Regions from separate parts of the Chromobacterium sp. genome, predicted to be linked through region 2. Evidence: riboswitches for the same ligand, from Rfam matches in the RefSeq annotation. Region 2 holds a riboswitch; the other holds the start of a gene.
What was found. Region 2 has a riboswitch for glycine ahead of ACE3QM_RS20020 (trimeric intracellular cation channel family protein). Riboswitches for the same ligand answer to the same signal wherever they lie in the genome.
Positions count from the first base shown of each region.

Region 1: another riboswitch for glycine. It lies ahead of gcvT (glycine cleavage system aminomethyltransferase GcvT); the one in region 2 lies ahead of ACE3QM_RS20020 (trimeric intracellular cation channel family protein).

Region 1 is NZ_JAYSGF010000014.1:23,103-30,895, reverse strand. It holds gene gcvP (aminomethyl-transferring glycine dehydrogenase) at 1-1,314, opposite strand, end outside; gene gcvH (glycine cleavage system protein GcvH) at 1,439-1,825, opposite strand; gene gcvT (glycine cleavage system aminomethyltransferase GcvT) at 1,895-2,983, opposite strand; glycine riboswitch at 3,025-3,122, opposite strand; glycine riboswitch at 3,137-3,227, opposite strand; gene ACE3QM_RS09695 (dihydroxyacetone kinase family protein) at 3,472-5,154, shown strand; gene ACE3QM_RS09690 (M15 family metallopeptidase) at 5,324-6,085, opposite strand; gene ACE3QM_RS09685 (amino acid permease) at 6,228-7,568, opposite strand.
Region 2 is NZ_JAYSGF010000049.1:2,143-9,935, forward strand. It holds gene ACE3QM_RS20010 (aldehyde dehydrogenase) at 1-1,390, opposite strand, end outside; gene ACE3QM_RS20015 (LuxR C-terminal-related transcriptional regulator) at 1,556-2,341, shown strand; gene ACE3QM_RS20020 (trimeric intracellular cation channel family protein) at 2,371-3,105, opposite strand; glycine riboswitch at 3,305-3,517, opposite strand; glycine riboswitch at 3,519-3,605, opposite strand; gene ACE3QM_RS20025 (DUF3141 domain-containing protein) at 3,741-6,224, opposite strand; gene ACE3QM_RS20030 (LysR substrate-binding domain-containing protein) at 6,374-7,300, opposite strand; gene ACE3QM_RS20035 (FMN-dependent NADH-azoreductase) at 7,410-7,793, shown strand, end outside.

The DNA of each region.
Region 1 (7,793 bases), on a different contig from region 2:
GCCGGTGAACAGCTCGATCAGGCGAGCCAGGTCGGCCTCGCTGGCCGCCTCGTGGAAGGCGACGCCCAGCACATTGCCGCCGGCGCGGCGCAGATTGTAGCCGGCGGCCAGCGCCGCCTGATACACGGCATCGGCCTTGGGCAGTTCAACCTGCACCGTGTCGAAGAAGCGGTCGAACACCAGCTTGCCGCCGGCGGTCTTGACCGCGTGCGCGAAGATGGCTGCCAAGCGGTGGATGCGGGCGGCGATGCGCTTGACGCCCTCCGGACCGTGGTACACCGCATACATGCCGGCGATATTGGCCAGCAGCACCTGGCTGGTGCAGATATTGGAGTTGGCCTTCTCGCGGCGGATATGCTGCTCTCGAGTCTGCAGCGCCATGCGCAGCGCGGTCTTGCCCTTGGCGTCCACCGACACGCCGATGATGCGGCCCGGCGCCGAGCGCTTCATCTCGTCCTTGAACGCGAAGTAGGCGGCGTGCGGGCCGCCGAAGCCCATGGGCACGCCAAAACGCTGGGTATTGCCGATGGCCACGTCCGCCCCCATCTCGCCCGGCGATTTCAACGCCACCAGCGCCATGATGTCGGCTGCCACCACCGCCACCGCGCCCTTGGCCTTGACCGCGGCGATATGCGGGGTCAGATCGATAAGATCGCCGGCTTCGCCCGGATATTGGAACAGCGCGCCGAAGTATTCACCGTTGCCGGCCTCCTCCGGATGGCCCAGCACCAGCTCGAAACCGAAGTACTTGGCGCGAGTCCGCATCACATCCAGGGTTTGCGGCAGCACCCGGCTGTCGACGAAGAACTGGCCGGACTTGGCCTTGGACACGCGGCGCGCCATCGCCATCGCCTCGGCGGCGGCAGTGGCCTCGTCCAGCAAGGAGGCGTTGGCCAGCTCCAGGCCGGTCAGGTCTATCACCATTTGCTGGAAGTTCAGCAGCGCTTCCAGGCGCCCCTGGGCGATCTCGGCCTGGTACGGGGTGTAAGCGGTGTACCAGCCCGGGTTTTCCAGCAGATTGCGCAGGATCACCGTCGGGGTCAGCACCGGGTAATAGCCCTGGCCGATGAAGGATTTGTTGACCACGTTCTTGGCGGCGACGGCCTTCAACGCGGCCAGCGCCTCGGCTTCCGGCATCGGATCCGGCAGTTCCAGCTTGCGGTTCAGACGAATGTCGGCCGGCAGCGTCTGCGCCACCAGTTCGTCGATGGACGCGACGCCGACCACGGCCATCATCTCGCTGCGTTCGGCGTCGGACGGACCGATGTGGCGGGCGATGAATTCCTTGCGATTGAAAAGTTCGGAGAGCGACATAAATCAAGCCTTTTGTCTTGGCCGCGCGCACCGCGCCTGAATGGCGCGGCGGCAACGGGACGCAAGCGGTGAAACCATGAAAAAACCCCGCGTCGCGCGGCGACTGCGGGGCTTGCTGCGGCTATCAGGCGCCGATTTCCTTGGAGTAGGCCGCTGCATCCATCAGCGCGTCCAGATCCGCCGGATTGGCCGGCTTGATCTTGAAGAACCAGCCGGCGCCGTAAGGCTCGCTATTGGCCAGTTCCGGTTCGGCTTCCAGCTCTTCGTTGATGGCCAGCACCTCGCCGGCAACCGGACAGTAGATATCGGAAGCGGCCTTCACCGATTCCACCACGCCGGCCTGCTCTTCCTTGGCGAGCTTGGCGCCCACTTTCGGCAGTTCGACGAAAACGATGTCGCCCAGCAGTTCTTGCGCGTGCTCGGTAATGCCCACGGTCACGGAGCCGTCGGCTTCCAGACGCAGCCATTCGTGGCTTTCAACATATTTGAGTTCGGCGGGGATATTGCTCATGAGTGTCTCCAATCAAATCCGTGTCAACGATATTCGTCGGCCGCTGCGCGGCCAGCCCGGCCTGTCGGCTCAGGCGAAAACTTTCTTGCCATTGCGCACGAACGGCATTTTGACGACGCGCACCTCGGTCAGCGTGCCGCGCAGGTCCACCAGCGCCTTGTCGCCGATGCCGGCCGGCACCCGCGCGATGGCGATCGAATGCTTGAGGGTGGGCGAGAAAGTGCCGCTGGTGATCACGCCTTCACCGACGCCTTCCACCACCACTTTCAGGCCTTCGCGCAACACGCCGCGCCCCTCCAGCACCAGGCCGACCTGCTTGCTCTGCACGCCGGCCGCCTTCTGCGCTTCCAGCGCCTTGCGGCCGATGAAGTCGCGCTCGGCCGGCTCCCAGGCGATGGTCCAAGCCATGCCGGCTTCCAGCGGAGAAACGGTTTCATCCATATCGTGGCCGTAGAGATTCATGCCGGCCTCCAGGCGCAGGGTGTCGCGCGCGCCCAGGCCTATCGGCGCCACGCCGGCGGCTTGCAGTTGCTGGAAGAAGGCCGCGGCTTCGTCACCTGGCAGCATCACTTCCAGGCCGTCTTCGCCGGTGTAGCCGGTGCGGGCATAGAACCAGTCGCCGACGGGCTGACCCTGGAACGGTTTCAAAGCTTGGATGACGGCGGCCAGCTCGGGCTTGACCGCGCAGACCTTGGCGATCGCCTGCGGGCCTTGCACCGCCAGGATGGCCAGGTCGCGACGCGGCTTGATCTCTACATTGAAGTCGCCCTTGTGGCGCGCCATCCAGGCCAGATCCTTGTCGGTGGTACCGGCGTTGATCACCATGCGGTAACCATAGGAGGTCAGGTAGACGATCAGGTCGTCGACCACGGTGCCTTCGGGAGTGAGCATGCCGGAATACAGAGCCTTGCCCTCGAAGCCGAGCTTGGCCACATCGTTGGCGATCAAGCGCTGCAGCCAGGCCTTGGCGTCCGGGCCGCTGATGTCCAGCACCGTCATGTGGGACACGTCGAACATGCCGGCGTCGCTGCGCACGATCTCGTGCTCTTTGAGCTGGGAGCCGTAGTGAATGGGCATTTCCCAGCCGGCGAAGTCGACGATCTTGGCGCCAGCGGCGACATGGGCATCAAATAGGGGGGTGCGTTTCAGGGCCGTCATCGGTGCATCCTTAGCAAAAGCGTGTAGTGTTGCTCTATTCCCTACACCCCTCTGTCCCTGCACCTGAGATTTTCCGGCCTTGCGGCCGTTAGCCCCTTCGGTGGGCATCCGTTGGATGCCGCTCTCCAGATTCGGCAAGCTGGCTGCGGCCAGCTCGATGATGCAGTCCTTTTGCCTGAGCGATTGCGGGTGCGCTTGCGCCTTCGGCGGTGGCGCGGCGGCCACTCTCTCCTGCATGACGTGCCAGATTATGGTTGCTGTGCCAGGGCTTGGCAAGCCGTGTTTATCTTCAGCTTAAACAAGGACTTGAAATGTTCTTAATCGCAAAACACTGAACATCAATAGCTTCGTTTAATACCGATTTCGAACATATTATTTTCATTATTGATCACAAAATCGACAGCGCCACCATGAAACTCACGCAGGACGTAAGATGACATCCATCTTATCGAACCAACACCGCTACCCGGAATGGAAAGGAAACCACGATGCGAAAACTGATCAACGACCCACGTCAGGTGGCGCGGGAAATGCTGGAAGGCCTGGCCGACACTCTGCCCGGCCTGGCGCTGCTGGAGGAAGAAAACGTGCTGCTGCGGGCGGACTTCCCGATCGGCGGCCTGCGCGACAAGGTGGCGCTCATTTCCGGCGGCGGCAGCGGCCATGAGCCGGCTCACGCCGGCTATATCGGCCACGGCATGCTGGACGCCGCCGCGGTGGGCGATGTGTTCACCTCGCCCAGCGTCGACACCGTGCTGGCGGCGATCCGCGCCGTCGCCGGCCCCAAGGGCGTGCTGCTGATCATCAAGAACTACACCGGCGATCGGCTCAACTTCGGCCTGGCGGCGGAGCTGGCCCGCGCCGAGGGCATCGCGGTGGACAGCGTGGTGGTGGCCGATGACGTGGCGCTGCGCGACACGGTGGAACCGGCGCGCCGACGCGGCATCGCCGGCACGGTGCTGGTGCACAAGATCGCCGGCGCGGCGGCGGCGGCCGGCGCCGATCTGGCCGAGGTCGCCGCCGCCGCGCGGCAGGCGGCGGAACAGGTGGCCACCATGGGCGTGGGCCTGGGCGCCTGCACCGTGCCGGCCACCGGCCGCCCCGGCTTTCAACTGGACAGCGGAGAGGCGGAACTGGGCCTGGGCATACACGGCGAGGCCGGCGTGCGGCGCGTGGCGACGCCATCGGCCGCCGATTTGTGCGCAACCTTGCTGGACGCCATCCTGCAAGACCGCGGCTGGCTCCCGGGACAGCGGGTGGCGCTGCTGGTCAACGGCCTGGGCGGCACGCCGCCGATGGAGCTCGCCATCGTCGCCCGCGCGGCGCTGGCTCATCTGCGTCTGCGCGGCCTCCTGGTGGAGCGCGCTTGGAGCGGCAACTTCATGACCGCGCTGGAAATGCCTGGCTGCTCGCTATCGCTGCTGGCGCTGGATGATCAGCGTTTGAGCTGGCTGGACCAAGCCACCCTGGCGCCGGCCTGGCCCGGCGCCGGCCGCATCCCTGCGCAACGCCAGCTGCGCGCGACGGCAGCCAGCGCCGCCGAAGCACCGCCGCAAGGGCCAGCCCTGCCCGGCTTGCGCCGCGCCGCCTTGGCCGCCGCCGCCGCGCTGGATGCCGCCGAACCCCTGCTCACCGAACTGGATGCGGCCTGCGGCGATGGCGACCTGGGCATCAGCATGCAACGCGGCGCCGCGTCGATCCGCGCCTTGCCCGACGCGGCCTGGAGCGCGCCCGACATCGCCTTGCGCGCGGTGGGCCAGGCCTTGCGCCAGGCGATAGCCGGTAGTTCCGGTCCGTTCTACTCCACGGCCTTGCTGCGCGCGGCGCGACGACTGGAAACGGTGCCGGCGCCCGGAGCACGCGACTGGGCCGCGGCCTTCAAGGACGGCGTTGCCGCCATCGCGGAACTGGGCGGCGCGCAAGTGGGCGACCGCACCATGCTGGACGCCTTGTCGCCAGCCGCCGATGCGTTCAGCACCGCTCTGGAGGCCGGCCATCCCCCCGCCGAGGCCTGGCGCGCGGCGCTGGAGGCGGCTGAGCATGGCTGCGCCGCCACCGCCGCGATGCGGCCGCGCCTGGGCCGCGCCAGTTACCTGGGCGAGCGGACGCTGGGCGTGCCCGATGCCGGCGCCAGCGCCGCGCTGGTCTGGCTGAAAGTCTTGGCCGGCTAAGAAGCCGGTTCAAAGTCTCGCGAGCAAGAGCGAGACAAGGCGAAAACGAGCGACAAAGCGGAACGTACAAACGGTAATGAGTGTTTTCAACGCCGTATCGCCGACGCGCAGCAGATCCTAAGTCCGATGCGGACCGCCGCGCTCTCCTGGGCGCGGCGGCCCGCGTCAATCAAGCGTGCTTGAGCAGCGCCGCCGCTTCCGCTTCCATCGACGGATAGATCCAGTCCCTGCCCACCGCCTGCGCCCACAAGCAGTCGCCCAGATCGTAGTGCCACCATTCCTCGCGGTAATTGCTGAAGCCGGCCTGCTTCAACAAATTGAACAACACGCGGCGGTTGTGGCGCACTCTCAGCCAGCGCTCAGACGAGAAACCATGTACCGGATCCGGCTCCGCCTCGAAGAAATCGCTGCGCGACGCCGGCTCCGCCGCGTCGAAACCGGTGCCGAAATCGCACATCTCACCCGTGTCCAGCCGGCAGATGGCCAGATCAATCGCGCCTCCAGAGTTATGCGGCAGCACCGCGAAGCGGGCGGTGTCATCGGGGTGGGCGGCGAACATGCGCGCCTGACGCTCCACCGCCGCCGCGTCCCAGTCCGGATGCGCGGCGCCCACATCGGCCAGCACCATCTGGAACAGATCGGCCTGGGTTTCGCGGCTGCGATAAGCATCGAACAGCTGCAGTCCGTAGCCCGGCGCCAAGCGTGCCGCGGCCTCGCGCAAGCGGCGCGCGACGAACTCCCGCGCCAGCATCGGCTCGGCGCAACCCTTGCGGCCGGCGCGGTGATAACTGTTTTCCGGCAGCAGCCCATCTGCGCGCAACAGCGCGCAAGGCACGCTTTGCTCACGCATCCGCGCCAGTGTCGCGGCATCCGGCGCGGCATAGTTGAAGTCGATGGCGGTGAGCAGATCGGCGGCGGCGCTAATCTTCATGGTATGGATTCCTCCCGGAGCAAAGCGTCTTAGTAAGCCATTTGCGGTCGGCATAGGCAAGCATCCGGCCTCATGACGAAAAACCGACGGACATGAAAAACGCGGCGCCAGGCCGCGTGGTTCAAATCAACGCCCCATGCGCTCAAGACGGATCGGCGTAGCGCTCCTTCACCTGCCAAACATAGACCGGCAGGCCCAGCAGCAGCAGAATCATGCCCCACATCACGATGTCGGCGCCGGAACCATACAAGGCCCATACCGAGTAGGCGAAACCGACGCCGGCGAAGCACAGCGGCGCCAGGAAGTCCTTGCGCTGGAATTGCTGCGGTCGCATCAGCATGATGGCGAGCAAGGCCATCGAACAGAAGGCGTAAGGCAGCAAGGTGGTGGCGGTGGCCAGCAGGATGATGAATTCGAAAATCTTGACGCCACCGTCGCCGCCCGCGTACTTCATCGCCATCAGCACCGTCACCAGCCCGCTGGACAGCAGCAGGCCGAAGATGGGCACGCCCTCGCGATTCATCTTCGCGAAACGGCGCGGGAACAGTCCGTCGTGCGCGGCGGCGGCCGGCACATGGGCCTGCATCAGGCTCCAGCCATTGAGCGCGCCGAAGCAGGACACGATGGCGCCGAAGCCGACCAGGTAATAACCCCAATCGCCCCACATCAACCGCGCGGCGTCGGCGAACGGCGCTTGCGAGGCGGCCAGCAGCGCCGGCGGCATCAGGCCCATCAGCGATACCGTGGACAGGATGTACAACACGGTGGCGATCAGGGTGCCCAGCACCGTCGCGCGCGGGATGTTCTTCTCCGGCTCGATCACGTCACCGGCCGGCACCGACGCCGACTCCAGCCCCAGGAAGGCCCACAAGGTCAGCGCCATGGTGGCGGACACCGAGCTGAGCAAAGGCTTGCCGTGCGGATTGAACACGATGTTATCGGCTTGCAGATGGAAAAAGCCGATAAAGGTCACCGCCGCCAAAGGCAATAGCTTCAACAGCGTGGTCACCACCGCCACCAGGCCGGAACTGCGCGCGCCGCGACTGTTGATCCAGGTGACGATCCAGATCAGGCTGATGGCGAAGGCGCCGGCCAGCAGATTGTCATGCCCCAAGGCCGGGATGAACACCTGCATATAGCTGGTAGCGGCCACCGCCAGCGCGGCATTGCCGGCCCATAGCGCTATCCAGTAGCCCCAGGCGATCCAGAAGCCGGCGAAGCCGCCGAAGGCTTCGTGTATATAAGCGTAAGGTCCGCCCTCCTTTGGCAGGATGGCCGCCAGCCGCGCGAACACCAAGGCCAGGCAGATCGCGCCGGCGGCGGTGAGCAACCAGCCTATCATCGACACGCCGCCGAACGGCGCCAAGGAGGCAGGCAATAAAAACACGCCGGAACCTATCATATTGCCCACGACCAGGGCGGTGCACATCCACACGCCCAACGCCCGCTTCTTGGTGTTGCTGTCTACATTGTCATTGCTCAAGGCTTGGTCTCCATCGGGCCTGCCGATTGCGGACGCCGCTCATCGCGGCCGCTCCGCGCTGTCATGGTGCATGGCATGCGCGCGCTGACTGAAATAGGCCTGACCGGCTCTGTTCCAGTACGGATTAAGTCCGTAGAAAAAGCGCCCATGATAGTGGCGCGGCGCGGCGAGCCGGGCATGCTTTCTACGGAGCGCTTGACCGGGGTCAACAGAAACGGCGGTTGG
Region 2 (7,793 bases):
GGCCGGGGTCCAGCGCGTCCACGGTGTTGACCGAGACGGTGCCGGCGCGTAGCCGGCGCGCCACGCGGTGGGCGCGCGACAGGTCCCGGGTCCACACCGAGGCGGCCAAGCCGTAGGGGCTGTCGTTGGCGATGGCCACGGCCTCGGCTTCGCTGTCGAAGGGCATCACCGCCAACACCGGGCCGAAGACTTCCTCGCGCGCCAGCGCCATGTCCGGGCGGACATCGGTGAAGATGGTGGGGCGGATGTAGCAGTCGCCGCCGTCCAGGCTGAAGCGCTCGCCGCCGCACAGCAGGCGGGCGCCTTGGCGGCGGGCTTGGTCGATGTGGGCCATGATGCGCTCCGCCTGGCGGGCGTCGACGATGCAGCCGCTGCGGGTGGCCGGGTCCAGCGGGTTGCCCGGTTGCAGCGCGGCCGCCTCGCGCAGCAGGCGTTCCAGGAAGACGTCTTGAATGGAGCGTTGCAGCAAGAGCCGCGAGTTGGCCGAGCACACCTGGCCCTGATTGAAGAAAACGCCGAAGGCGGCGCGCCGGGCGGCGGCGTCCAGGTCGCAGTCGTCGAACACCAGATTGGGGCTTTTGCCGCCGCACTCCAGCGCCACTCTTTTCATATTGGAGTCCGCCGCGTAGCGCAGAAAGGCTTTGCCCACTTCGCTGGAGCCGGTGAAGCTCAGGCAATCCACGTCCGGGTGCAGGCCCAGCGGCCGCCCCACCTCGTCGCCATAGCCCGGCAAGACGTTGAGCACGCCGTCCGGCAGGCCGGCCTCCTGGGCCAGTTGGGCCAGGCGCAAGGCCGACAGCGGGGATTGCTCGGCCGGCTTCAGGATCACGCTATTGCCGGCCATCAGCGCCGGCGCCAGCTTCCACGCGGCCATGTCCAGCGGGAAATTCCACGGGATCACCGCCGCCGCCACGCCCAGCGGTTCCCGGGTGATCAGGGCCAGCGCGTCGTCGGCGCCGGGGGCAGCCTCGCCGTACAGCTTGTCGGCGGCTTCGGCGTACCAGTCGAACACGCCGGCGGCGCCCGGCACATCGATATGGAGCGCATCGGCAATGGGCTTGCCGATGTCCAGGCAGTCCAGCTGCGCCAGTTCGTCGCCATGCCGGCGGATCAGCACCGCCAGTTTTTGCAGCACGGTCTTGCGCTGGCGCGGGTGACAGCGCGACCAGACGCCGGATTCGAAGCTGGCGCGGGCGGCCCGCGCCGCCCGTTCGACATCGGCCTCGCCGCAGCGGGCGATCTCGGCCAGGGGCCGGCCATGGATGGGGCTGATGTCGGTGAAGGTGCGCTGGTCGGCGGCGGGCACGAAGCGGCCGTTGATGAAGGCGAGGCAAGGCGGGCGCAAATCGGCGGCGCAGCCTTGCCAGTAGGACAGATCCTGCGTGGGCATGGCGATCACTCCTGTTCAGGCTGCGCGACGGGGTGGGGGAAGCGCTCACATCACGGCTGGTCTTGTCGCGCAGGCTGGAGCCATACTAGTCAGTCCCCTTGGCGGCGGACATCACGCGAAAGCGTTAGAGCGGAAGGCGGGACTAACCTGATCGGGGTAGCTGGCATGCAGCTGAATGTGGCGGATCTGGTGTTTCACCAGCAATTGGGGCGTTTGTTGGATGGCGTCGACAACGCGGCCTTTTGGCAAGGGTTGGCAGCGTTTCTACGGGAACGCCTGAGTTTCGATACCTGGGTGGCGGTGCTGTTTCGCCAGGAGGCGCCGCCGTGGGTGCTGGCCGATCACGCGGCCAATTACGCCGCCGACGATTTGTTCGCCGACTACCGGCGCGGCCTGTATCTGCTGGACCCGTTTTACGGTTTTGCGCTGAAGCGCCCGGCCGCCGGCGTGTACCGGCTGGACGAGGTGGCGCCGGACCGTTTCCGGGAGACGGAGTACTTCCGCCGTTACTTTTCGCGCAATGTGGTGGCGGATGAAATCCAGTTTCTGCAAGTGTTGCCGGAGGGCGTGCTGTCTCTGTCGCTGGGCAGCAAACGCCGCTTCAGCGAGCAGGAACTGGGCGTTTGCAATCTGTTCGCCCCCTGGCTATTGCCCTTGTCGCGGCTGGCCGCGCGTATGGACGAAGGGCTGCGCCAGCCGGCGGCTAACGCGGGCAGGCAGAGCCGCCGGCAGCTGGAGGAGGCGCTGCGTGCGCAGGGCTCCTCGCCGTTGACCAAGCGGGAGGTGGAGGTGGCGCTGCTGATACTCGGCGGCCACTCCACCAAGGGCGTGGCGCGAGAGTTGGCTATTTCGCTGGAAACCGCCAAGGTACACCGCCGCCATCTGTACGCCAAGCTGGGCGTGTCCAGTCAGGCGGCCTTGTTCCTGCTGCTGGCGGGGATTCAAGCCTGATGCCGACAGCGGTAAACAGATGCGCTTAGTTAGTGCAGATCGTGCCGGTACATGAAGACTGGCAGCCGCCATTCGCGCCAGATGGCGGCCAGGCGGATGGTGAGGCCGACGGCGAAGCTGGCCAGCACGTTGAGATCATGCGGCACGCCCAGTTTGATCAGGCCCAGGTAGAGCAGGGCCACGGCGAAGGAGACGCTGGCATACAGTTCCTGGCGGAACACTACCGGCACGCGGTTGCACAGCACGTCGCGCAGGATGCCGCCGGCAATGCCGGTGATCATGCCGGCCATCACCACCACCACCGGGTGGTAGCCCATGGATTGGGCCACGCCGCAGCCTATGATGGTGAAGGCGATCAGGCCCAGCGCGTCCAGCACCAGGAACACGCGGCTCAGGCGTTTCATATAGCGGGCCACCAGCACGGCGGCCAGGCCGCCGGCAATCACCAGGCCGACGTATTCCGGGTGCTGGGTCCAGCCTATCGGGTAGCGGCCCAGCACGATGTCGCGCACGGTGCCGCCGCCCAGGGCGGTGAGGAAGGCGATGACGGTAACGCCGAAGATGTCCATATTGCGGCGGCCGGCCGCGAGCGCGCCAGTCATCGCTTCCGCGGTGATGGCGATCAGGTAGATCAGGGTAAGCATGTAGTCGCAGTGGTCAAACAGGCTGGCGCCGAGATGCGCGGCGAAGCCGGGTGGGAAAAGGGGTTGGCAATGGGCGGGCCATGCCAGGTGGCGCACAGCCTGGGCAAGAGTTTCGAACACGGGTTTTCCTTGAGAGCTGGTGCACGATCTGCTGCGCTGCGACGATACGGCGTTGAAAACATCTTCGAAATGCTCATGTACCACTTGTACATTCCGCTTTCTCAGCTGTTTTCGCCTTGTCTCGTCCTTGCTCGCGAGATCGTGAGCACGTTCTGAGCACGGCCGACGGGCCGCGCATGGGCGCGACGCTGCCGGCATTGCCTCTCCCCTTGTCCTTTTACCTGAGAGTTAGATGACGGGCACGGCCTGTGTGCGGGCCTTGCCGGATGTCACTTGCCCCTTCGGTGGGCGGCTAAGGGCCGGTCACGTAATCTGGCGAGCAGGCAGCGAAGCCAAGCGGTTTTGACGCGCTGTCGCTGAAGCGTAGCAGATGATGAACGGGCGCTTAGGGCCTCTCTCCAATCGGCTGATATCCATGGGCTGCGGTACTGTTGCCTGAGCGATTATGGGAGTTTGCGTCTTCGGCGGGGGCGTTAGCCCCTCTCTCCCGCAGCAGATAAGGATATTAGCGTTTGCTGTATTGTTCAGTCAACGACTGTACCGATGGGCGGCAGCAAAAATGTTGCAGTGCGCCATCGGGATGAAAAATGCCCGGACGGCGTTAACCGTCCGGGCATTTGGACGCTTGGCGGTGCTCAGTTGCCCGGTGTTTTGGGTTTGCTGGCGCCGTTGCCGGCGGCGGGTTTGCGTGTGGCCGGGGTTTTGGCGGCGGGCGCTTTGGCGGTTTTGACCGTGGCGGGCTTGCCAGCCGCGGCTTTGCTGACCGCGGGCTTGGCCGCCGGAGCGGGTTTGGCGGCGGTGTCGGTCTTGGCCGTGGGTTTGGCTGGCGCTTTGACGGCTGCCTTGCGTGGCGCGGCGGCTTTCTTGGCGGGCGCGCTGGCCTTGGCAGTGGGGGCCGGAGCGGCCACGGCTGTTGCCACAGGGGGCTCGGCGGGCGGCAGGATGGCCGGCGCCGGGGCGTGGACGTCCAGTTGCAGCATGTGGGCCACTTGGTCCAGCCGTTGTTGTTGTTCCGGGACGATGTCGCCGCTGAGCGCCAGCAGTTCGCGCGCCAGTTGCCAGGCCTGACGGCGCAGGTGTTCTTGCGGCAGCAGCTTGGGCAGGCCGGCCAGCGCGCGGGCTTCGTCCAGCCGCACCAGGAAGACTTGCTTGCGGGCGATGTCTTTCAGCTGCATCAGGGTCATCGGGTATTCATGGCGGATGTCGCGCATGATGCGGCGGATGGCGTTGAACGGGCGCTCGTCTATGATGCCGCGGCCAATCGCCACGTAGATGAGCAGGCGCACGAAGCCATCGGCCAGGGTGCCGCTTTCGTAGGCGGGGTCCAGTACTTGGCGCTTGAGCTGCAGGCGTTCCTGCTTGTCCCAGCTGTCACAGCGGGCGGCGCGGGTTTCGCGCGCGGGCTGGACGCCCACGACGGAGGCGAGCCACGGCGATTCGTACACGGCCTTGAAGCAGTGTTCGGTGGCGGCGTCGCGCAGGTCGCGGTAGTGGTTGAGGCCTTGCTCCATCCAGCCGGACCATTGCTCCTGCAACTGCCACAGCGGGTTGTCCGCGCTCACCGGCTGGCGGTGGGCGCGCACGTATTCGGCAGCGGGCTTGAGCCAGCTTAGCCAGGGGTTGAGCGGGGAGATCAGCGTGCGTTCCAGCCGCGCTGGGTTGAGCTGGCGCAGCAATTGGGCGCTGGCTTCGTTGCTGAGGGTTTGCAGCGCGGGGGAGACGAAGCGGTCGTACACGCCTTGGTTGATTTCGGAGACGCGGCGCACCACTTCGAAGGCGCGCTCGTCTTCGCGGCCGTCGTCCAGCGCGAGGATGTCGGCCACTTCGCGCGCTTCGAAACGGATGATGTAGCGGCCCTGGATGTATTCCTGGCCGGGGGTGTTGGGCGCCACGTCCTCAATGACGGCTTCGTAGAGGCCGGGGGCCAGCACGTCGATCAGGTCCAGCGCGCTGGCGAATTCGCTGTGTTCGCGGTTGGCGATGCCGGCGGAGACGAAGATGCCCAGGTGGCCCACTTTGTTGTGCAGGCAGTAGATGATGGTTTGTTCGTTGTCGCGGATGTCGTCGGCGCTGGCGTACAGGTCCGGTATCCAGTTCAGCGCTTGTTGCGGCGGGGTGATGTTGTCGCCCCAGGAGGCGAACACGATGATGGGGGAGCGGATGTTGCGCATGTCCACGCGGTGCTGGTCGCTGCTGACGATCTTGCCTTCCACCAGGTGGTTGCCCACGAAGAGCTGCTGGGAGATCCATTCCATCTCCTGCTTGTTCAGCAGGTAGTGGCCGCCCCACCAGCGTTCGAAGCCCAGGTAGCGTTCGCGTTCGGTGTCCACCTTGGCGTACAGATTGTAGGGCTTCTTCCACAGGGTGTTGGCCGGGTCCAGTTTTTCGAAGTTGTTGACCAGGTGGGCGCCGTCGAATTTGCCGTTGCCCAGATCGCCGGCCAGCGAGGCGGTCCAGGTGCCGCCCAGCATGCCGCCGGAGTAGCGCATCGGGTTTTTGCCGGCCACGCCGGCCCAGTAGGACAGTGGGGTGCCGGCCAGCAGGATGGGGCCGAACAGTTCCGGCGCGGCGGAGGCGAGCATGGCCAGCGCCCAGCCGCCCTGGCAGTTGCCGATGACGAAGGGCTTGCCGTCGCTGTCCGGGTGCAGTTCGTTGACCTTGCTGAGGAAGACGTATTCGGCGCGGCTGACGCTTTCTATGGTCTGGCTGGGCACCGGTTGCGGGAAGAACATGATGAAGTAGCAGGGGTGGCCCTGCTGCAGCGCGATGCCGATTTCGCTGTCCATCTTGAAGCCGCCGATGCCGGGGCCGTGGCCGGCGCGCGGGTCTATCACCACGAAGGGGCGCAGCGCCGGGTTGGTGGTTGGACAGCCGGCCGGCGGCAGGATGGCGGTGAGCGCGTAGTTGGCCGGGTCCGGCAGGGTGCGGCCGTCCAGGATGATTTTGTAGTCGAACACCAGTACCGGCGGTTTGCCGCTTTGCACGTGCCGCAGGTAGTCGGCGCCGCGGTCATGCTGCACGTCCCAGTAGAGGATGGAACGCTCCCAGGCGTCGCGCCAGTAGCTGGCGACGGGGTTGGAGGAGAGGAGTTTTGACCAGACAGCTGTTTGCGACCACATACGGCACCTCTTTGCTTGGTATGACGGATAGCTGCCTACTCTACCTGGCTTTTGTTGCATTGCAATAGCTAGTGGTCGGAGCTCGGCGCGCGGAGGCGTCTAGCGTCGGTTGTTTGCAACAGGCCTGGCTGTTGGTTGAGGCCAGCCGCTCAGCTTGTGAGCAGGTAGACCGGGTGGTCCGGCGGGATCAGCTCGGTGGTGAGGAAGTCGATGAAGGCGCGCACCGCCGGCAGCAGGCCGCGGCGGGTGGGAAAGGCGGCGTGCAGAATGCCCCAGGGGATGTCGTAGTCCGGCAGCAGCCGCACCAGTTGGCCGGATTGCAGCGCTTCGTGGCAGACCAGCACCGGCAGCGCGGCCACGCCCAGGCCGGCGATGGCGGCGTCGCGCAGCACGACGAGGTCATCGGTCATCAGCCGGGGGCTGTCTATTTGTATGGTGTAGGCATGGCCGGCCTGGTCCAGCAGCGCCCATTGGCCACGGCCGTCCGGGCGGCTCATGGTCAGCGCCGGCCAGCCGGCCATGTCGGCTGGGCTCTTGGGCGCCGGGCGTTCGGCCAGCAGCGCCGGGCTGGCCACCAGCGAGGTCTGGGTGGTGGCCAGCCGCCGCACCACCAGGTTGGCGCTGTCTTCTATCACGTTGCGCACGCGGATGGCGACGTCCACGCCTTCTTCTATCAGGTCCACGCGGCGGTTGCTGGAGTCCAGCTGCACGCGCAGCAGCGGATGACGGGCCATGAAGCGGGGCAGCGCCGGCGCCAGCAGGGTCTTGGACAGCAGTTCCGGGCAGCTGACCTTGATCAGTCCGCGCGGCTCGGCGCTGCTGCGGGCGATGGCTTCATCGGCGGCTTCGGCCTCCTCCAGCATGGCCTGGCAATGCTGGTAGTACTGTTGGCCGATTTCGGTCAAGGACAGCCGGCGGGTGGTTCTTTGCAGCAGGCGCACGCCCAGCCGCTGTTCCAGCTCCGCCACGCGGCGGGACAGCCGGGATTTGGGGATGCCCAGCACCCGGCCGGCGGCCATGAAGCCGCCATGTTCAACCACTTTGGCGAAATACAGCAGATCGTTCAGGTCCTGCATGATTGTCTCACTGATGGAACAATGTTTCCGATTTTCACAGTCTAGTGCGGATTGGTTCGGAAAACTATCATGCAATCACTTTCCCCACCAAGACACGAAGGACCCGATCATGAAACTGTTGCATCTCGATTCCAGCATCCTTGCCGCTAATTCGGTTTCCCGCCAACTGAGCGCCGTTGTCGCCGACACCCTGCGTCAGCGCCACGCCAATGTGGAAACCTCTTACCGTGACCTGGCCAGCCAGCCCATCGCTCACCTGTCCGGCGAGATCATCGGCGCCAACTTCACCGCCGAGGCGGACTGGACCTCTACCCAACGCAGCGAAGCCGCGCTGAGCAATGAGCTGATTGAAGAATTCCTGGCGGCGGATGTGGTGGTGATCGGCGCGCCGATGTACAACTTCTCGATTCCGTCGCAGCTGAAAGCCTGGGTGGACCGCGTGGCCGCCACCGGCCGCACTTTCAAGTACACCGAGAACGGCCCGGTGGGCCTG